2 regions of the Clostridium sp. LBM24168 genome follow, and region 1 is predicted to be linked to the other one. Evidence: riboswitches for the same ligand, from Rfam matches in the RefSeq annotation. Region 1 holds a riboswitch; the other holds the start of a gene.

Region 1 (11,649 bases):
ATTGATCTGGAACAGTTTCATTTCTAGGAACTTTTTCAACTTTATCCAGATATTCCCTAGGAGTTTTAACATTTGCAAGATTATTGTAAAATCCCTCACCGCCGTGGCCATCATTACAGGCAGCAACCATTATTATTACTCCGCCATCTCTACATGTTGCCTCTGCAGCTGTCATACCTTTAACCGATTGATATATATTTTGATCAAGAGGATAGCCACCATTAGTTGAAATAGCTATATCTGCATCTACTTTATTTACCTTGGATAAATTCATTACAAATTTGCATCCATCTTCATGAGCAAGTTTACTATGTCCTGCAAAAGCATTTATTATTTTCTTATCACTATCTATTACTACATTTATTATAAATGATAGTTTAGCTTTTTCTGCTGCATAAAGCATATCTTTGTGAATAGGATTATTATCAAGCTTCCCCGTTCTTGAATAAGGGCTTGCTATAAATTCAGCACAATGATTTGCCATAACTGTCTTTGCAGAGGCTATACCAGGAAGTATACTTTTCCTACCTCCGGAAAATCCAGCAAAGAAATGAGACTCTATAAATCCTTCTGCTATTAAAAGTTCTGTTTCCACTGCAGCTTTATTTATTATAAGTTCACCCCCAGATGGAAGTGTTCCTATCTTTACCAAACTATTTTCATTTCTTGAATCATGTATTATTATATTTTCATTTTCAACAATTTCTTTTCCAAACTTATTTATCAATTCTTCTTTAGTTGTAAGTCTATGGAAACCAGTTGCAATCAATATTTTTATGTCAATACCTGGATTTACATTCCTTATTCTTTTCAAAAGTATTGGCATTATAATTTTACTTGGAACAGGTCTTGTATGGTCACTGCTTATTATGACCATATTTTTCTTTCCTTTAACAAGTTCCTCAAGCTTAGGTGATCCAATAGGATTGTCAAGTGCTTTTTCAACTATTTCAGCCTCAGTTAAATCTGTTTTATATTCACCTGCCTTTGATTCCAAAACACCTGCCAGATTTTTATCATCGATTTCAATTTCAATCAACCTTTTATTGTAAGGCAATTTTATTTTAGCCATAATCAATCCCTCCCAAATTATTAAAATATATAAATTTGATCATATAAATTTGATCATATAAATCCAATTTTTTTGTTAGTACCTAATAATCCTTACTTCTAACATTCAGGCTTATATTAATGTTCCTACGAAACATATGATACCAGCAATAACTACATAAAGTATAAAATATTTAAACACACTTGATAAAACTTTACTTTCTGAACCAGATTTATTAATTGCAGTTACACCAATTGCAATACCTTGAGGACAAACCATCTTTCCAATACCTGCTCCAAGAACATTTGCTGCTGCCATCCATGATGCAGAAAGTCCAAGATTCTGAGCTGTTTGTGCTTGTAATCCTCCAAATAAAACACAGGTTGATGTACCAGAGCCTGTAACAAATGCTCCAATAGCTCCAATTAGTGGTGAAATCAACGGATATGCTCCTCCTGTAGCTACAACTAAAAGGCTTGCAATATCTGCAATCATTCCACTATATCCCATTACCTTTGCTACTGCCATAACCGCGCAAATCGTAGCCATTGCTTTCCAGTTTGCTTTTAATGTAGCAAAAAATACATCTAACATCGTTGATGCTTTTGCACCTTGAATAATACCCCCAATAATCGCGGCAATAAAAATGATAACACCTGGTGTATTGATCCAACTAAAAGTCAATTTACCTCCACCTTCGCCAGCATATAAAACAGCAACGGTTTTGTATTTTGCAATTAAATGATTGATTGCTGGACATAAAGTTGATGTAATTATTAACATTACAAATATTAAAATAAATGGGCTCCATGCTTTTACTGCTTTACCTAAGGATAAACCTGTTCCTTCTTTTTCATTCTGAGCTTCAATGCAGTACTTATCTTCAGGTTTTTTATTAAAGATTTTTGCTGCAATAACCGTGCATACCATACAACAAATAGAACCTGCTATATTTGGCAATTCTGCTCCAACTACTGTTGCTATAATGTACCAAGGTAGTACAAATGATACTGTTGAAATTATCGTAATAGGAAGTACTCCTTTTAATGCCTTTATTCCACCACCTACAATGCATACCATAATAAATGGACTGATAAAAGTAAGAATTACTTCAATCATTGCTGTATTTGCTGCTAATACCGGAGATGCAATTCCGGTTACTGATGAAAGTGTTACGAGTGGTATTCCAACTGATCCAAATGCAGTTGGTGTACTATTAGCAACTAAACAAGCTACAACTGCTGCGAATGGATTTAATCCAAGACCAGCGAGCATAGATGCTGGAATAGCAACTGCTGTACCAAATCCTGCCATTCCTTCCATGAAATTACCGAATCCCCATCCAATAAGTAGTACTAAAACTCTTTTATCAATAGAAACTCCAGCCAACATTTCTTTTATGGAATCCATGGCACCTGTACGTAAAGTCAAATTATACGTAAACAAAGCTGCAATAATAACTAGACAAATCGGCCACAAGGCGTTTAATAGTCCTTCCAATACCGCTGATGCAGTATAAATAGCATTTAATTTCCAAAAACCAATAGCTAAAATCACTGTAATAACAAGTGCAATAGAACAAGCTTTATGTCCTGGCATTTTTAATTTGCCCAATGAGACTATAAGCCAAATAATTGGTACTATAGCTAATAAAAATTTTAAAAATAACACTTCTTTTTCCCCCTATTCAATTTTTATGGTACTGCCTTCCTAATAATTAGTAATACCATTTATATTTTTGTAACGTTTTCCTTATTGACCATACTGACAGTGCCACGCCTTCCAGGATTGCGGTAATCGCATCAAAAGCTGGCATTTTCCATACTAATATTGCAAGCAGTATGGTTATAACCAAACGTAAAAGGACAGGTTTTATGTCCTTGCATATTTAAAGCACCCAATGATATCATTAGCCAAACTATTGGTATCATTGCGATAAAAAAAAGTAGAAAAATATTCATATTATTCCCCCCGAGATTAATATTTTAGTAACATGGTAATATGGTAGTACCACCACTTTTTAAGTGTATCACAATTTTTATAATCTTTCTATAATTGTTATTAAGTTAACATCGTTTTCATAATAGGGGAAAACAAACGATTATTGTTATTAACAACGTTTACATCAGATTTTCATTCACATAATTTTTTTTTGCTTTTTTAGAAAATAATACACTTTTTCATTTTTTTTGTTAATTCATTAACAAAATTTTATTATACATTATAACTTAGAATTATAAAATTTCATTTTATAATATAATACAATCACGGACAAATTATATGAATAACTTCTATCAATATTTCTAATTTTTAAACTGGTATTATGGTATTACCAATTTATTAAATATAGTATACCATATATTTTTTTATATTTCCACAATAGTTATAAAAATAACATATAATTTTGGTATAAAAATTATAATTATATATCAAATCATTTAAATTAACATATTTTTATCTATCAAATAACAGTGTTTGATAGATAATCACAGACAATAATAAATATAGTTTAATATATGTACATTTCATAGTAAAAATAATTGTCACACTTTTAACTATTCCTTTGCATTTCTTCTTATATATTCATTAGTAAAGTCTAAGTGTTTTTTCATTTCTTGTGAAGCCCTCAATGCATCCTTATCCCTAATGGCTTCATATATAAGTTCATGTTGATGTGCAAGTACCATTAAATTGTTTTCATCTATAAGAATCTTTCTCCTGGCATCCTTTAGAAATGAATCCATAAGCGAAGACATAGCATTCAATATATTTATTATTAAAAGATTTCCTGATGCCTTCGCAATTTTATAGTGGAATTCTTTATCATATTTAACATTTTTCTCTTCATCTCTGCATACTTTAAACAAATCAGATATTCTTTTCAAATCATCCAGTTGCTCCTTAGTTATTTTATCGACTGCAAGTGCTACAGTCTCTGTCTCTATTATTCTTCTCACCTCAAGTACCTCTTCAGGATTACTTTCTTGAAGCATAAACATTATAGATATAGGCTCTAACAGAGTATTTTCAAAATTTTGTCTTATAAAATTTCCTTCACCCTGCCTACATTCTATTAACCCCATAATCTGAAGCGCCCTTATTGCTTCTCTTACAGATGTTCTGCTGACTTCTAAATTTTCAACAAGTTCTCTTTCCGAGGGAAGTTTATCACCCTTTTTGAGGGTACCATCAATAATCATATTTTTTATTTGTTCTATTACTTGTTCATATACTTTTGTGCTTTTTATTGGACGAAAAATCATAATAATCTCCTCACATGCGTTTTAATTTTTAAAAATATTTTTCCATTTTACATACATATCAAATAAACTGACAACATCCTGCTCATTATATAAAAGTATTTTTTCTTTTTTCTCTTCAGGCATCCTATTTATATATTGACTGTCTTTTATTATCCTGCTGAAAGTTTTAGCTAGATTGGATCCGCTTATAATATCACTCTCTCTTTCAATACCAAACTCCCTTTCCAAAGCCTTCAAACCTATTGAACTATGTATTTCTTTCTCATATTGTTTCTGAAGATCAATATGAGAAAAATGTTCCTCAATATTAAATCCTAGGCCATACTTTTTAAATAGATAGTTTATTACTGTAAAATCATTATTACCGGAGAATGTAACAATATACTTCTTACCCTTATTCCACATATTTATAAAATAATCTTCTGCCATTTTAAGTATAGCCCTAGAATCATTTTTGTTTTCTATCATATACTGAGTCACATGAAGTACTTCTGAATTCCAGTTATAGAAACAGCATCCAAAAACTCCTATACATATAGGTTTTTTATATATATAATGTTCCAGATCAAAAAATAAAGCATCTCTTAAAATACAAATATTGCCATCTACTTTTAGAGTTTCATTATATGAAGGTTGTTTTACGAATATGTCATCATACTTTTTTATCACTTTACCACTCTTTTCCCAATTTTATGTCATTCTTCTATAATGCATACTATATATTATAACATTTCAGATATATAGTTAAAATGACAACATCAAAAATTTTTAAAGGAACTCTATACATGAAGGATCTAAATTATACACCATATCCTTTCTTTCAACTACTATTTTTATCTTATGCTTTAACAGTTTATTGCTAATCGCTTCCTTTACAAGTTCTCTAGTTGGATTTACACATATAGGATTTCCCACCATATTCAACATATCAAAATCACCTGCCGTATCTCCATAACTATAGCTATTCTTTAAATCAATATCATATTTTTCAGCAAATATTTTTATAGAATTTTTCTTGCTTTTGCTATCCCACATAGGTATAACTTCGCCAGTATATATATTATTATCATCTATTACATATTTTGCACCAATGTAATCGTCAAATCCATATTTTTTAGACATTTCTCTTACAAGTTCAACAGGGCTCCCTGATACTGTTATTATCTTATGACCATTTTTTTTATGCCATTTTATTCTTTCTCTAGTATACGTATATACTCTATCACCTTTTTGCGATATTACTTTTTCTGCTATAAAATCTATTTGTGATTTATAAAGCCCCTTTATAGCTTCTATATATATAGATGCCATTTTTAAAAGATAATTATCATAATTTCCTTGTCTTCTATCCCATTTCTCATATTCTGGTTTTACTTCCTTATACCATCTGTCTGTTGGAATAATTTCATATTTTACAAGCTTTTTAAATACTTCAGTCATAAGTCCTTCTCTGTATAAAGTCCCATCTATATCAAAAAAAGCTGCTGTATTCATATCAAAGCCTCTCTTTCATTCCAATAAGTTATAATAATTAATTATATTATATTGTAACATAAATAGTGCATATTCTTAAACAAAATAATAACTCCAGGCTATCTATGCTCAGAGTTATCATATCTTGTTACTATATACTCTTTTATTTATTAAGTTTCCTATATATTAAGTTCCCTATAGTTTGAAGCAACTGGACTAATATAACAAGTATTATTACCGTGTACACCATTATGTCAGTCTCAAATCTATAATATCCATATTTTAAAGCTACATCTCCAAGTCCACCCCCACCTACAGTTCCTGCCATAGCCGAGCAACCAACTATACTTATAACTGTAAGTGTTATACCAAGAACTATTGAAGGAAGTGCCTCTTTCAACATTACTTTAAATATTATTTGAGTATTACTTGCCCCAAAAGATTTTGCTGCTTCTATTATTCCAGGATCTATTTCCTTTAGAGATGATTCAATTACCCTGGCTGCAAATGGAGCTGCTGCTATTGTAATAGGTACTATCGCTGCAGTAGTACCTATAGTCTTTCCAACTATTAGCTTTGTAAACGGAAAGATTGCTATCATAAGTATTATAAAAGGAAAAGATCTCAATAAATTTATTATTATATCAAACACCTTATACACTATTCTGTTTGGCCTAAGTCCATTTTTATCGGTTACTATCAACAAAATAGCCGGTATAAATCCTATGATTACTGCAAGTATTGTAGAAATACATACCATATAGAGCGTTTGTCCAATTGCAGGAACTAATATCTCTTGAAATGTTTCAGAAAATCCCATATTACTCAACCTCCCAAACTACATTTTTTGAAGAAAGATATTTGCATATAGCTTCCTTATCTTTTTCGTATATATTTATAACAAGACTACCCAACACATCATTACGAAACTTCTCAAGTTTTCCCCATACTATGGAAAATTTTATATTTAAATCTATTGCCATAGATGTTATTAGATTCCCCTGACTTATGTCCTTCGGGAAAAATATTCTTATATTTACACCTTCATCCGGCAGTACGCTATCTGCCCCGAGTAATTTCTTTAAGTTTTTTCCTGGCTTTAAAAATATTTCTTCTACCGTACCAGATTTTTTTATCTCCCCTTCATCAATAATTGCTACTTTATTGCATATTTCTTTTATCACTTCCATTTGATGTGTTACCACAACTATGGTTATTTTAAATTCCTGATTTATTTTCTTTAGCAAATCAAGTATTGATCTAGTAGTATTAGGATCCAAAGCCGACGTAGCTTCATCACAAAGCAATATATTAGGATTTAGTGCAAGTGCTCTTGCAATAGCCACTCTTTGTTTTTGACCACCACTTAATTCCCTTGGCATACTATCGGCCTTATCCTCCAGGCTTACAAGTCTCAGCAAATTATTGACTGTTTTCTTTGCTTCATCCTTACTAATTCCCCATACTTCAAGCGGAAGTGCTATATTGGAATATACATTTTTTCTATTGAGCAAATTAAAATTTTGAAATATCATTCCAAGATTTCTTCTAAATATCCTTATCTGTCTGCCTTTTAAATCTTTTACTTCTTTATCCATAACCTTTATACTTCCTGCATCATAAGTTTCAAGACCGTTTAGGCATCTTAAAAGAGTTGATTTTCCAGCACCACTGTGTCCTACTATGCCAAATATTTCACCTTCTCCTATATGGAGACTTATATTTTTTAATACATTTTTACCTCCAAAACTTTTACCTACATTACTAATATCTATCAATATAATTCATCCTCTCACTACAATCTGAACAAAATATAAAAGCCTGAGGAAAACCTCAGACTTAATTAAACAGCATTATCTCATCTTTCAGCTTTCGCTGCAGGAATTAGCACCATTATACAAGTATATAAGATAACCCTCGTACTGGTTGCCGGGTTTCAAAGGGCCTGTCCCCTCCGCCTCTCTTGATAAGTTCAAGATTTATATTTAACATGGCTTTAATTATATCAACTTAAGTTTAATGTGTCAATATGTTAACTCTTATTTTCCTAGGTCTATATCCTGTAATTCTATAAATTTTGTACCAAATTTTTTCTTATAGATTATAAATAATAGTAAAAATAAAGGTAGTCCTATATAAGAGGATATTACTCCACCCCAATCTATTTTATTTTCTTGAAAATATGTAATTCCTTGTCCTAGTACTACAACTGCACAAAGTAAAAAAGCAATTACAGGCCCTAATGGGAAAAATTTAGCTTTATACTTAAGTTTTGAGATATCCTTTCCCTGAACAATGAAGGCTCTTCTAAATCTGAAATGACATACTGCTATACCAAGCCATGCTATAAAGCCCGAAAGTCCGGAAGCCGCTACAAGCCATACATAAACTGAATCCTCTGCATAAAGTCCTGTCAGAAAACACGCAGAAGCAATTATTGTAGTAATAATAACTGAATTTACAGGAACACCCCTTGAATTTACTTTTCCAAAAATCTTAGGTGCTTTTCCGTCCTTAGCCATAGAATATAGCATTCTTGTAGATGCATACATTCCCGAATTTCCACAGGAAAGTACCGATGTCAATATAACTGCATTCATAAGAGAAGCTGCTCCAGCTATTCCTGCTTTCTGGAATATCATAGTAAATGGGCTTGTCTGAACACCTGCTTTAGTATATGGAATTAGCGCACCTACTACAATTATAGTCCCTAGATAAAATATTATTATTCTCCAAAATATTGTATTTATTGCCTTTGGAATAGCCTGTTCCGGGTTTTCACTTTCTCCTGCAGCAACTCCTACAAGCTCTGTACCTTGAAAAGAAAAACCAGCAATTAGAAATATTAAAAATATGGATTTAATTCCTCCAACAAATGGTGAATCTCCTACAGTAAAATATTTAATTCCAACAGGATTGCCATTAAATATTCCAAATATCATAGCAATTCCAGTTATTAAAAATACTATAACTGTAGTAACTTTAATACCTGCAAACCAAAACTCAGATTCCCCGTAAGCTCTTGCAGATAATAGATTCAAAGCTACTATAAGGGTTAAAAACAACACGCTCCATATTACAGACGGAACAGACGGAAACCAATATTTCATTATAAGAGCCCCAGCTACCATTTCTGCCGCTACTGTGATAGCCCAATTATACCAGTAGTTCCATCCAAGGGCAAATCCTAAAGCTGGATCTACAAATTTCGTTGCATATGTTCCAAACGATCCCGAGTCCGGCATAAAAGTCGCCATTTCTCCTAGACTTGTCATTAAAAAATACACCATTATACCTATACATATATATGCTACTAATGCACCTCCCGGTCCCGCTTGATTTATAGTATTTCCCAACGCTAAAAATATACCTGTACCAATAGCACCACCAAGTGCAATCATATTCAAATGTCTTGATTTAAGCCCTCTTTTTAATTCATTTGATGAATTCGAATTATCACACTCATCTAAAGTATTCTGCATTTTATTCCTCCTAATTGTCATTAAATTTAGTAATGTCAGGATAATTAAATACAATCGAGTAGGAGCTGAATAATTATTTTATTCAGCGACCTCTCACACCACCGTGCGTACCGTTCGGTACACGGCGGTTCAATAGGAATTAACGTACTAATGAATAAGTTTCTGAAATAGAGATTAGTCCTTTCCTTTTTAGATAATTATTGGTTAAAGTTTTAGATAATACTGGGCTGTTGGATATCCTCCAATAGCCTTTTCTTGTGTTAGCATATTCCCATGCTTTATTGTTTTGTGTTCCTAGTTTTACAAGATTATCGTGTTTTGTTTTAATCTTTTTCCATTGTTTCCAAAAACACATTCTTACCCTTCGCCTTAACCATTCATTAATCGTTTTAAGAATATTTTTCATGTCAGCGATAGCAAAATAGTTTATCCATCCAACTATTATTTGTTTTAATTTTGAAAACCTATATTCCATATTCATTGCATTACTTCTTGAAGTTAATTTCTTAAGTTTCGCTTTAAATTTGTCCAAAGGTTTCTCATGAATTCTTATTCTATACTCGCCTTTACCCCTATAGAAGGAAAATCCTAAAAACTTAAGTTTCCAAGGTCTATCTACTGTGCTTTTTCTTTATTGACTTTAAGTTTTAACTCTTTTTCAATAAACTTCGTAATGCTCTCCATTACTCTATTTGCTGCTTTCTTGCTTTTTAAGTATATATTACAGTCATCAGCATATCTGCAAAAACAAAGCTTTCGCTTTGTTAGTTCTACATCAAGTTCATGTAACATTATGTTGCTCAATAGTGGAGATAGTGGTCCACCTTGCGGTGCACCTTCTTCTGTATTCATAACTACTCCATTTATCATTACACCACTTTGCAGGTATTTTCGTATTAGAGAAATTACTCTACCATCTTCTATATCGTTAGATAGTAGTCTTATTAGTTTATCGTGATTTATCGTATCAAAGTATTAAAGTATTTAGCAAGGTCTATATCTACAGTCCATGTATGACCTGCATTTATATATTGTCTACATTTCTCAACAGCTTGCTTCGCACTTCTTTGCGGTCTAAAACCATAACTATTTTCTGAAAACTTCTTTTCATATATTGGTATTAGAACTTGAGCAATAGCTTGTTGAATAACTCTGTCTACTACAGTAGGTATTCCTAATAATCTCTTTCCTCCGTCAGGCTTTGGAATTTCCACCCTCCTGACAGGTTGTGGTTTATATCTTCCTTAAGTGATTGCCTTAATTCCTGCCCATGTTCTTTTAAGTATTGTAAAAGTTCGTCTAATGTCATGCCATCAATACCATGACTTCCCTTATTGGCTTTTACTCTTTTATAAGCCATATTCAAGTTATCTCTTGATAGTATTCGCTCCAGTAAATCACTACTGTATTCATTGACGTTGTTTCTTCCTTTATTGGACATAGAAGAATTACTATGCATTTCTACATTGCTTTTGAGTTCCACTCTATTTCCATGTAGATAGCCTTCCTTATGAAGTTGTCTGCTTTTGCCACAATTCTTCGTATCTTTCAAAATTCTGAAACCTCCTATTGTTCAGTCCTTCCCACGCTGACGCATACTGCGTGGTGTCGGATAGGAGAATTACTTTACAGTATTTCTCCCTCCTAAGAACGGAGCGTGCGACTTTCACCGCACTCCGCTCACGCATTTATAACGCATAATAACCTATCTGCGCGGCTCTGTTGGAATTAATGGCTTTGTATCTTTTGTTGTCACGGTTTTTCTTTCGGTTCATAAAGTATTCCGCATCAATAAATGGATTGGCACTTAATCTAACCTGTTGATATCGCACAATGGGCATGTCATTCATGTAGAAAAGTATGTTTTTCTCTGATACAAAACTCCATTTACGCCCTTTATGCGTTTTCCAGTATCTTTTAACTATCCAGTTTTTAGGTTTGTTTGGATGTCTCCTCTTAGCCCATCTCCAAAGCATTTCCCACGTGTTATGGTCTATTTTTGAAAATGTTTTTTTGAGCACACCGGATGGTGATATTCTGCCCATCCTTTCATTACCTGATTGAGTTCATAAATAAGGTTTTCTTGCTTACTTGTCTTATTCCTTTTAATAGTCTCACTGATTGTTCCCTTTTGATTACTCCAGTACCTCTCTTTTATGATGCTTTCCATTCCGTCCAACGTCATGTTTGCTAAGGTTGGTGAAATAATTCCTCCTTGTGAAGTTCCTCTAATTGTAGGATATAACTGGCCCTTGAACACATATCCGCATTTCATAAACTCTTTTAGTATCTTATTATCTATCGGAATGTTTTTCATCAGCCATTCGTGGCTGATGTTGTCAAAGCACCCTTTTATATCGCCTTCCAGAATCCATCGTGG
Region 2 (11,649 bases), 1.4 Mb from region 1:
TTTCCTCATCACTAGGTACACCCATTTCAAGAAGTCTGTGTATAGTTTTTGATTCTCTACCTGTAGATTCAGACATTCTCTTCGCAGCTCTTCCTGTAGGTGCCGCCATAAGAACCTTCATATTTAATTTTTCAAATATGTCGGTTATACAATTTATTATGGTAGTTTTTCCTGTACCTGGTCCCCCTGTTATTATCTCTACCCCATTTTGAAATGCTCCCCTTATTGCCTCTTTTTGGGATTTTGCAAATTTTATATTATTGTCAGATTCAAACCTTGCAATTTCCTTTTCTATATCCATATCTATTTCATCATACTTATTAAATTGCACATATAAAATTTTTTTAGTTACACTGAGCTCGCAATAATAGTAAATAGGCAAAAATACACAAACTTCATCTTTTGATTTCTCTAATTTAAGTTTTCCTTTAAGTGAACTATCATATATGTTCTCCTCTATTTCTTCTCTCGTCACATTAAGTACACTTTCCGCTTCCTGTATAACCTTTTCAAGAGGCATGTATGTATTGCCAAAATTACAAAATCTGCTCACTATGTATTTTATTCCACTTTGTATTCTAAAAGGTGAATTTGCTTCTATTCCAAGGCTTCTGGCTATTCTGTCAGCTATTTTAAATCCTATTCCAGATATTTCATCTGTAAGAACATATGGATTTTCTTTTACTATATTTATAGAATCTGCACCGAATCTTTTATGTATTTTCACACACTGATTTGCACCTATCCCATAAGTCTGTAAAAATACCATTATGCTCCTAACTTCACTTTGTTTTGAATAAGATTCACATATCAGGTTTATCTTTTTTTTTCCAATTCCATCTATTTCCCTTAACCTCTCAATATGATTATCCATTACATCCAGAGTCTTATCTCCAAATTTATCTACTATTTTCCTTGCAGTAACAGGTCCTATGCCAGATATGGCTCCAGACGATAAGTATCTTTCAATTCCAATCGTAGTATCTGGTACTATTTCTTCAGAGTATTTAATCTTAAATTGCTTTCCAAACTGCGGATGTGTTACCCATTCACCTATAAACTTCAAGTTCTGTCCTTCCATAATAAAAGGTATATTTCCTACTACCGTAGTAATACCACTCTTATTTTTCAACTTGGCAACTACATATCCATTATCCTCATTTTGAAATACTACATCATCTATAACACCCTGTATTTCCTGCATAAAATCTCCCTACTTTTAAAAAATTATATCCATAAATTAATTATAACACATTAGGCACGCATCATTTTAGATGCGTGCCTTTATTTATAAGTACTTTTTTATTTCATCCACTTTATTGAGTTTTTCCCATGGTACATCTATGTCTGTTCTTCCAAAATGTCCATATGCTGCTACCTGTCTATATATAGGTCTTCTCAAATCCAAATACCTTATTATAGCTCCAGGTCTCAAATCAAATACTCTATTTACTATATCCACTATTCTATCTTCTGAAATTTTTCCAGTACCAAAAGTATCTACTGTTATAGATACTGGTTTTGCAACTCCTATAGCATAAGCCAGCTGTATTTCCAGTTTATTAGCCAAACCTGCTGCCACAAGATTCTTTGCAACCCATCTTGCTGCATAAGCAGCTGATCTATCAACTTTAGTCGGATCTTTTCCAGAAAATGCGCCACCACCATGTCTTCCATATCCACCATAAGTATCAACTATTATTTTTCTTCCTGTAAGTCCAGAATCTCCCTGTGGACCTCCAACTACAAATCTTCCTGTAGGATTTATAAAATACCTTGTATTATCATCTAAAAATTTCGATGGTATCACCGGTTTTATGACATTCTCTATTATATCTCTGTTTATCTGCTCCTGACTTACACGTGGATCATGCTGTGATGATATGACTACAGTATCTATTCTGATCGGTTTATCATTTTCATATTCTACTGTAACCTGTGTCTTCCCATCTGGTCTTAAATAAGAAAGGGTACCATCTTTTCTAACAGCTGCTAATCTTTTTGCAAGTTTATGTGCCATACTTATTGGAAGCGGCATATATTCTGGAGTTTCATTTGTAGCAAAGCCAAACATCATTCCCTGATCTCCTGCGCCTATAGCATCTTCCTTGTCCATTTCACCAGATTTAGCTTCAAAAGCTTCATTTACTCCCATGGCTATATCTGACGACTGTTCGTCTATTGAAGATATTACCGAACAAGTATCACAGTCAAAACCGTATTTTGCCCTAGTATAGCCTATCTCTCTTACAGTATTTCTAACTATTTTAGGAATATCCACATAGCAATTAGTTGATATTTCACCCATAACCAGAATCATTCCTGTTGTAGTTATAGTCTCACAAGCTACTCTTCCATCAGGATCCTGCGCCATTATTGCATCAAGTATAGCATCTGAAATTTGATCACACATTTTATCTGGATGCCCTTCTGTAACTGACTCAGAAGTGAACAACTTTTTCATCTCTTTTACCTCCATCTATATAAAATAAAAAACCTCTTAATAAAAAGAGGTTAATAAGCTTTATCAACTCCCTTATCTTGCAGAACAACTGCAGGAATTGGCACCTTAGTATAATTACCGGTTGCCGGGTTTCAAAGGGCCCTTTCCCTCCACCTCTCTTGATAAGAGTTTCAAATTATAAAATAAAAAACACCTAATAGTGTTTTTATGGTGGAGGAAGATGGATTCGAACCATCGAAGTCAATGACAACAGATTTACAGTCTGCCCCCTTTAGCCACTCGGGAATTCCTCCATATTTTTGGTGCTGGCAGTAGGCATCGAACCCACGACCTACTGATTACAAGTCAGTTGCTCTACCAGCTGAGCTATGCCAGCTTATTCATTATTTTATACATGGTGGGCACAACAGGGCTCGAACCTGTGACCCTCTGCTTGTAAGGCAGATGCTCTCCCAGCTGAGCTATGCGCCCGAAATTGGTGGAGGAAGATGGATTCGAACCATCGAAGTCAATGACAACAGATTTACAGTCTGCCCCCTTTAGCCACTCGGGAATTCCTCCACTTTTGGTGCTGACAGTAGGCATCGAACCCACGACCTACTGATTACAAGTCAGTTGCTCTACCAGCTGAGCTATGTCAGCTTATTATGTAATTCATTTACAATCAACATTACGCATTGACGTATGTTAGTATACCGTTTAAATATCTCTTTTTCAAATTTTATTTTGTATTATATTCTAGTGTTTAAATTGTTTTTTCTTCATATTTCTTTATATTTCTCTTTAAATCACATTTTCACAATTTCTACTCAACATATTACTTATTCTAATTTTCTTCAGGCCTTCATATAAATTATATATGACGTTTCAAACAGTTGCATATGTACATCTTATGAAATGAAATAAAGCACAATTTAAAGAGGTGAATATTTTGAACAAAGTAAAAGTCAACTATAAAACTCCCCTGGCATATTACAAATTAGCACATTTTCTAAGAGATCATATCGATAAAAATACAATCATAGTTTGTATTGGCACAGATAGATATATAGGTGATTGTCTTGGCCCTTTAGTAGGTACATTACTTACATATAAACACTTTCCTCTCCCTGTTTATGGTACAATACAAGAACCAATACATGCCCTTAATATTGACAGCAAATTAAAACATATCACATTGCATCACAAGAAATGCAATATAATAGGTGTAGATGCGTGTCTTGGTGATGTAAATAATATAGGTGAAATACAAGTAAGAGATTTTCCAATTCATCCAGGAAAAGGAGTGGGGAAATCCTTACCAAATGTAGGAGAGACTTCGATAATTGGTATAGTGGATTCAAATACAAGTAAAAATATCTTCAGCAACTCAAACAATATAAGATTAAATCTAATTCTATCTATGTCAGAAGTAATAGTTAATTCACTAATTCATGCATACTATCTATATTTCAATGACAGCACTGAAAATAAATAATTTAATCAATCAGCGTTATATCATCTCCGCTGAAAGTAAGTTCCATTTTATCTAGATATTCCAATACCTTGCCAGTCCCAAGAGCAACGCAGGATACTGCATCATCTGCTACACATACAGGTACATTTGTAACTTGCTGTATTAAATTATCTAAACCATGTAGAAGTGATCCTCCCCCGGTCATAATAATTCCCTTATCTGCAATATCAGCAGCTAACTCCGGAGGAGTTTTTTCAAGTACCGCATGAGTCGTATCCCCTATAGCATTTATAGTATCCTTCAATGCCTCTCTCATTTCATCAGAGGATACTGCTATATTTTTTGGGAGGCCCGTAATCAAGTCCCTTCCTCTTATCTCCATTCCAATATCATCATCAGATTCAAAAGCTGAACCTATGTTTATCTTCAATTCTTCTGCAGTTCTTTCACCTATCATCAATTTATGCTCTTTTCTTATAAACTTAATTATAGACTCATCAAATTTATCTCCCGCAATTTTAATAGAAGATCTTACTACAATTCCCCCCAAAGAAATAACAGCTACGTCTGTAGTTCCTCCACCTATATCGATTACCATATTTCCCTCAGGCTTTGTTATATCAATACCTGCACCTATAGCTGCCGCTAAAGGCTCTTCAATCAAAAATACTTTCTTTGCACCGGCATTCTGTGCTGCATCAATTACAGCTCTTTTTTCAACTTCTGTGGCCTCACAAGGTACACAAACTACAACTCTCGGCGTAGTCCTTTTACGTCCACAAGCTTTCCCTATAAAATATTTCAACATTTTTTCCGTTACATCATAATCAGAGATAACTCCATCTTTCATAGGACGTATAGCAACAATATTACCTGGAGTCCTTCCAATCATCTGCCATGCTTCTTCACCCACAGCAAGTACCCTGTTCTGATTCTTATCTATTGCCACTACCGATGGTTCTTTCAATACTACACCCTTTCCCTTAATATAAACAAGTACTGTAGCCGTCCCTAAATCAATTCCCATGTCCGTTCCTATACTAAAAAACATTCCTTTTTCACTCCTACTCTCCCTTGCTTTTCATTAGCAGCTAAAATTATCTATTCGTATTAAGTTTACCATATTATATATAATTATAATAGGAGTGTTTTTAACCTTCAATAGCTTTATATTTCATTTTAGTGGCATTGCCACCTCTTATATGTCTTTCAGCCTTATTATAATCTAATATCATTTTAGCCTGTTTAGCAATTTGAGGATTTATTTTGGGCAGTCTTTCTGTCATATCCTTATGTATAGTACTTTTACTGACCCCAAAAACCTTTGCTGTTTTTCTTATTGTAGCTTTAGATCCTATTATATATTTAGCTACTTCTAAAACTCTTTCCTCTATATAATCCTTCAACTGTTATCAACTCCTTTATTTAGTCCGCAGCTAATAATATTTATACTTACATCTAATTCACTTTCTTTTAGCCATTTCCACATTTTAATATGAAGAAATGGCTAAACTTTAATATTTTATATATTTTCCCGGATCAACAAATTCATTTCCCTTTAAGACAGCAAAATGAAGGTGATCACCATATTTTTCATAAGCAGATCTAAGTGTGGTATTTCCTACAACACCTATCACTGTTCCTTTTGATACATTTTGACCTTTAGAAACCTTTAAATTAGCGTTTAGGTTTGAATATACTGTTTTCAAACCATTCTGATGATTTACAATGACTTCAACTCCGTCTTGAGTATTGTTACTTATCTCCTCCACTTTTCCATCCATAGCAGCAAAAACCGGTTTCCCAATTGGAACCTGTATATCATAGCCTAGATTAGGTCTATAGGTTCCAGTAGAATCCCAATATACAGGATTTTCTGAAAATCCCCTCGCTATATTTCCTTCAACAGGTTTTTGAAAAGACGTACTAATCGAATTCGATACTCCTTTTGATACTTCTTCTTTTCCAGAAGTACTATTTGTCTTACTTTCTGTACCCTCATTCTTTTTAACTTGAAGAGCATTATCATGTTTATTCTCCACTTTAGCAGTTTTATCAATTTTGGCCTGCTGTGATACAGCCGGCTTATTTTCCTGTACTTTTTGATCCTTGCTATTCTTAATTGTCAAAATAGCAGCAGTAGCCGCAATACATAAGCAGATGAATAAAATTATATAAAAGCCCTCCTTCTTTATAAAATTAAATGGTTTTTTAACAATTTTTTTATCCATATCAACACCTCCTTTTTGTAGTTTGTCCAGACAATGACAAAAAATACATATTTTATTAATTTTCCATAAAAAAAATTGGTAGTTCAATTAACTACCAATTTTACATACTTTTACTCCATCATAATAATGATATAATATATCTTTATAATTTTTCCCCTTTTTGGCCATGGCATCTGCACCCCACTGACTCATTCCAACATCATGACCATATCCGAGACATTTAATACTGACTATGCCATCCTTGAAACTTATACTAAAATTAGATGAATTAAGTCCCATAAGCGCCCTGAATTTTATTCCTGATACAGTAACCCCTCCAAGCTTGATCTCTTTTACAGTTCCACCCTCATTTCTGCTCTTTATACTGACTGCAGTTTCCAAATTGGGAACTGAAAGCTGAGCAGTTTTATAATTGGAATTCACTATTTTTATAAATTCTCTTTTAAGTATATCCTTACGGGTTTCATACTTTTTAGCCCTTTCTTCCCCAGGACTTTCTACACTCTTTAAATATCCTATATCATCATTAAATACCGCAAGTGCACTCTCCGTTCTTCCTCCACTTATAGCAAAATAATATGGTTCCATAACCAACTTACCTTTATAAGTTAAAATCTCTCCTCCCGTGGAACTTACTGCATCAGTTATTTTATTCCAGTACATATTTCTATCTTTATCAGGCCACTTACTCATTCTTTCCTCTTTTGACATAAAAACCTGACACTGTGCCGTGTCACATACATCCGCCCCTGTACTGCCCTTATATTTTTTCCCTCCGTACTGTTCCATATGTGCTAATGCAAAGGTCCTGGCTGCCACGGCCTGCGCCTTGAGAGCCTCTATAGAGAATTCCGCAGGCATTTCTCCAGATACCACTCCCACAACATAATCTTCTATAGGGATTTCTTCTATCTTTTTTTCTTTAGTTATATATACCTTTATTTTTTCTTCCTGCTTGTTTTTAAAAACTAGTTGTTCCGGGTTTATTGGATTTCCTTTAGAACCACCTACAACCAAAGAAAGTACAATTATAAAGCATGTACACATAAGCATTAGTATTGATATGTTTTTTAATATAAAAAAGATATTTTTCTTCATTAGACTCCTCTCATAATTATACCTGCAGTACTACTGCAGGTTTTCATCTTAATTTTATATACAATATAATTATGAAAATACTAATGATAATATTCCTAAATACAAATATCTAATTTTCTATCCTTTCAATGTCTGCACCAAGTATTTTAAGCTTCTTTTCAATATTCACATATCCTCTATCTACATGATATATATCTGATACTTCTGTTTCACCCTCTGCAGAAAGCCCACAAAGTATCAATGCAGCTCCTGCCCTTAAATCCGTAGCTTTCACTTCTGCTCCCGTAAGCCTTGGAACTCCTTCAACGACAGCACTTCTTCCATCTATTTTTATATTAGCACCCATTCTTTTCATCTCAACAGCATGCATGAATCTGTTCTCAAAAATAGTTTCTGTTATAATGCTCGTTCCCTGTACGGTGCACAAAAGTCCTGTCATCTGCGATTGCATATCTGTCGGGAATCCAGGATAAGGCATGGTTTTTACATCTATGGGTCTGAGTTCTCTATTACCATTTACAATTATACTGTCTCCTTCAGGTTTAATATATATTCCAGCCTCAGTTAATTTAGCAATTATAGGCTTTATATACTCTAAATTAACTCCATTTATTTTAATTTTACTCCTGGTTATTGCAGCTGCAATCATAAAGGTACCACATTCTATTCTGTCACTTATAGGTCTATGGGTAGTTCCTTTTAAATTTTTAACTCCTAATATATGAATTGTATCAGTACCAGCCCCTATTATATTAGCTCCCATATTATTTAAGAATTTACCAAGATCACCTATTTCAGGCTCTTCTGCGGCATTTTCTATTATAGTTTCCCCTTCAGCCATTACAGCTGCCATCATTATATTTTCAGTAGCACCAACAGAAGGAAAATCCAGATATATGTTATTTCCCATAAGTTTATCAGTTCTTGCTTCAACATATCCATGTCCTACGCTTACTTCAGCACCAAGTGCACTAAGTCCTTTAAGATGTAGATCTATAGGCCTTGTTCCAATATTGCAACCGCCAGGAAGCGATAATTTAAAATGTCCAAATCTAGACAACATAGGACCCATTATTAAAAATGAGGCTCGCATCTTTTTTACTAAATCGCTAGTCGGCATCAAGTCACTAATATTTGAGGTATCTACTATTATCTTATTCAAATTTCTATCTATATTTATTTTTGCTCCAATACTCATCAATATATCACTTATTACAAATACATCTTCAAGCATTGGCACATCATCTACTATGCACTTATCACCACTTAGTATACAGGCTGCTATAATGGGCAATACAGAATTTTTAGCTGAACTAATATCTATTTCTCCATGAAGTTTATTTCCTCCCCTAACTACTATCTTACTCATTGATTGTCCTCCATTCTATAATTTCTGTATGTTTTTTATGTGTTTACTAATATGCCATCAATATGTTTCCATAATTTCTGGTGTTCCCATTATTATATAAGTACCGGTAGTATACCTAACAATAGCAAAATTGAAATCAATAGGCTCTCCATTACTGTAAATACTTTCATATTGACCCGTATACGTAGTAGCAGTATATCCATTTTCTAAAGTTCCGGTTCTTATATCATTGTCCCCAATGTTTTTTAAAACTCCCGTTGCTTTTTCATAACAATTGTCTATATTATTATTTTCTACTTTTGCCTTTATATACTCAAAATACCTAATTTTTGTTGGTGTATTTTGTAATATAGAACTAATATTATTTTTAAGCTCACTAAGCCTATATCTACTGTCCTTTTTTATTATGTCTATCTTTATGATATTGTGATCACCATATAAAGTACTTTCTATATATCCATTAAGTGAATTCCCATAAAATTCTATAAGATAATTTTCTCCATTACGAGAATAACTTTTATTTAATTTAGCAATACTATTTAGTTTATAAAATAATTCCTTTATAGCTTCTTCTCCTGGCTGAAAACTATCAAATTGAGCTGTAATACCATATTCTACTGTTTCTCCATGAACAGCCTTAAGCATTTCATAAAAAACATCCAGTTTATTCTGAGAGAAAACTCCATTACTTTGGGAAAGGATTTTGCCAGATGCGCTTTTTTCTTGAGTATCAATTCTATAGGCTAAAGATCTGAATGACAAAGATAGTATACATATTATACATAAGACGATTGAAAAGATATTTTTTCTGTTCATAATTTTCCCCCCTTATTCTGTTTAAAATTATGGACAGAATATATATAAATATTCATTTAGAAAACATTTTTATCATAAAATTCAATTGTCAGACATAAAATATAAATATACCCACTACCAATATATAATTAATCCAGCTGAATTGTGAGTTTATTTTAGTCAAAAAAAATAAGCATGGAGCTAATCTCCATACTTATTTTAAATTAATCCTAGCGAGAGCCCTCGCTAATGCCATCTGGGCCCTCTTTATGTCTATTCCGTCTTTTTGACTTTGCAATCTTTCCTCTGCTCTCTTTTTGGCCTTCTGTGCTCTTTCTATATCTATTTCTTCCGGCCATTCACAATCATCACAGAGAATCTTGAGTTCATTGTCCTTTACTTCCAATACACCTGTAGAAGTAAATGCCTTTAACTTCTTGCCATCTTCTTGTGTAATTTCAGTGTCTGCTGGTCGAAGAACAGTTATTAAAGGCATATGATCCGGAAGAATTGCAATTTTACCATCTACGCTGTCTGTTATTACCTCTACCACTTCTCCACTGTAAAAATCTCTTTCAGGAGTAAGGATAGTCAACTTCAAGACCTTTGACATATTAATCTCCTTCTTACAAATTAATGTAATCTATCAATCTTTGTTCATATTTTTAGCAGCCTCAATTACTTCGTCTATACTTCCTTTGAATAAAAATGCTGTTTCCGGCAAATCATCATACTTGCCTTCCATAATTTCCTTAAATCCTTTTATAGTATCTTTTATAGGAACATATTTACCTTTATATCCTGTAAACTGTTCCGCAACTGAAAATGGCTGAGATAAAAATCTCTGAATTCTTCTAGCTCTCAAAACAACTAATCTATCTTCCTCCGAAAGTTCATCTACACCAAGTATTGCTATAATATCTTGGAGTTCACTGTATCTTTCAAGTATATGTTTAACATTTGATGCCACTTCATAATGTTCCTTACCTACAATTCTTGGATCCAGTATTCTTGAAGTAGAACCAAGAGGATCAACTGCAGGATAAATACCAATTTCTGATATTGATCTTGAAAGAACTGTTGTTGCATCCAGATGTGTAAATGTTGTTGCCGGAGCCGGGTCAGTCAAATCATCAGCAGGCACATATACTGCCTGAACGGACGTGATAGACCCATTCTTTGTAGATGTTATTCTTTCCTGTAGAGCTCCCATTTCAGTAGCAAGCGTAGGTTGATAACCAACTGCACTAGGTATTCTTCCAAGGAGCGCCGAAACTTCAGAACCAGCCTGCGTAAATCTGAATATATTATCTATAAACAGAAGCACATCCTGACCTTGATCCCTGAAATATTCTGCCATAGTAAGACCTGTAAGTGCAACTCTCATTCTTGCTCCTGGTGGTTCATTCATTTGTCCAAATACAAGTGCGGTTTTATTTATAACTCCTGATTCCTGCATTTCATAATAGAGGTCATTGCCCTCCCTTGTTCTCTCTCCAACACCTGTAAATACAGACAATCCACCATGCTGCTTTGCAATATTATTTATAAGCTCCTGTATAAGTACTGTCTTACCAACACCTGCTCCACCAAATAGTCCTATCTTTCCACCTCTTTGATACGGTGCAAGAAGATCTATAACCTTAATACCAGTTTCAAACATCTCAGGTTTTACGGATTGATCTTCAAAACTCGGTGCCGCTCTATGAATAGGATATTTTTTATCTGTATTTAAATCTCCTTTTTCATCAATTGGCTGACCCAGCATGTTAAAAAGTCTTCCCAAAACAGGTTCTCCTACAGGTACCGATATAGGTGATCCAGTGTCAACAGCATCCATATCTCTCATTAATCCATCTGTACTTTCCATTGATATGGTTCTTACTATGTCATCCCCCAAATGCTGGGCTACTTCTGTAACAACCATTCTATCTTTGCATTGTATATTTACAGCATTATATATATTAGGAAGGTTTTCCGGTTTGAATTTTATATCAACAACAGGTCCTATAACCTGAACAACTTTGCCTATGTTAGGCATTAATATCCCTCCTTACTTGAGTGCCTCTGCTCCTCCAACTATCTCAGTTATTTCCTGAGTTATAGCAGTTTGCCTCTCTCTATTATATTTAAGATTTAAACTTTCCAATAAGTCATTTGCATTTTTAGTTGAACCATCCATTGCCGTCATTCTGGAAGCCTGTTCGCTTGCCTTTGAATTCATCATACAATTAAG

What was found. A riboswitch is a leader RNA that binds a small molecule or an ion and turns the genes downstream of it on or off. The one in region 1 is predicted to bind S-adenosylmethionine.
Region 2: it holds a riboswitch for S-adenosylmethionine, as region 1 does, so the genes downstream of both, metK (methionine adenosyltransferase) here and ACSVC9_RS06815 (methionine ABC transporter ATP-binding protein) in region 1, are expected to answer to the same signal.

The regions. Positions count from the first base shown of each region.
Region 1 covers NZ_CP196861.1:1,362,688-1,374,336, reverse strand. Annotated here, with positions in the region: gene larA (nickel-dependent lactate racemase) at 1-1,072, opposite strand, end outside; gene ACSVC9_RS06840 (L-lactate permease) at 1,184-2,722, opposite strand; gene ACSVC9_RS06835 (FadR/GntR family transcriptional regulator) at 3,607-4,311, opposite strand; gene ACSVC9_RS06830 (ribonuclease H-like domain-containing protein) at 4,336-4,983, opposite strand; gene ACSVC9_RS06825 (HAD-IB family hydrolase) at 5,083-5,808, opposite strand; gene ACSVC9_RS06820 (methionine ABC transporter permease) at 5,951-6,607, opposite strand; gene ACSVC9_RS06815 (methionine ABC transporter ATP-binding protein) at 6,609-7,565, opposite strand; SAM riboswitch class I at 7,643-7,760, opposite strand; gene ACSVC9_RS06810 (amino acid permease) at 7,827-9,269, opposite strand; partial or broken gene ltrA (group II intron reverse transcriptase/maturase) at 9,409-10,821, opposite strand; partial or broken gene ACSVC9_RS06800 (group II intron maturase-specific domain-containing protein) at 10,958-11,649, opposite strand, start outside.
Region 2 covers NZ_CP196861.1:3,121,312-3,132,960, reverse strand. Annotated here, with positions in the region: gene recD2 (SF1B family DNA helicase RecD2) at 1-1,204, opposite strand, end outside; gene metK (methionine adenosyltransferase) at 1,289-2,464, opposite strand; SAM riboswitch class I at 2,534-2,632, opposite strand; tRNA gene ACSVC9_RS15620 (tRNA-Tyr) at 2,673-2,757, opposite strand; tRNA gene ACSVC9_RS15615 (tRNA-Thr) at 2,765-2,840, opposite strand; tRNA gene ACSVC9_RS15610 (tRNA-Val) at 2,860-2,935, opposite strand; tRNA gene ACSVC9_RS15605 (tRNA-Tyr) at 2,941-3,025, opposite strand; tRNA gene ACSVC9_RS15600 (tRNA-Thr) at 3,031-3,106, opposite strand; gene yyaC (spore protease YyaC) at 3,396-3,941, shown strand; gene mreB (rod shape-determining protein MreB) at 3,943-4,971, opposite strand; gene spoIIID (sporulation transcriptional regulator SpoIIID) at 5,072-5,326, opposite strand; gene ACSVC9_RS15580 (peptidoglycan DD-metalloendopeptidase family protein) at 5,435-6,151, opposite strand; gene spoIID (stage II sporulation protein D) at 6,239-7,249, opposite strand; gene murA (UDP-N-acetylglucosamine 1-carboxyvinyltransferase) at 7,359-8,618, opposite strand; gene ACSVC9_RS15565 (hypothetical protein) at 8,676-9,434, opposite strand; gene ACSVC9_RS15560 (F0F1 ATP synthase subunit epsilon) at 9,628-10,026, opposite strand; gene atpD (F0F1 ATP synthase subunit beta) at 10,060-11,454, opposite strand; gene atpG (ATP synthase F1 subunit gamma) at 11,467-11,649, opposite strand, start outside.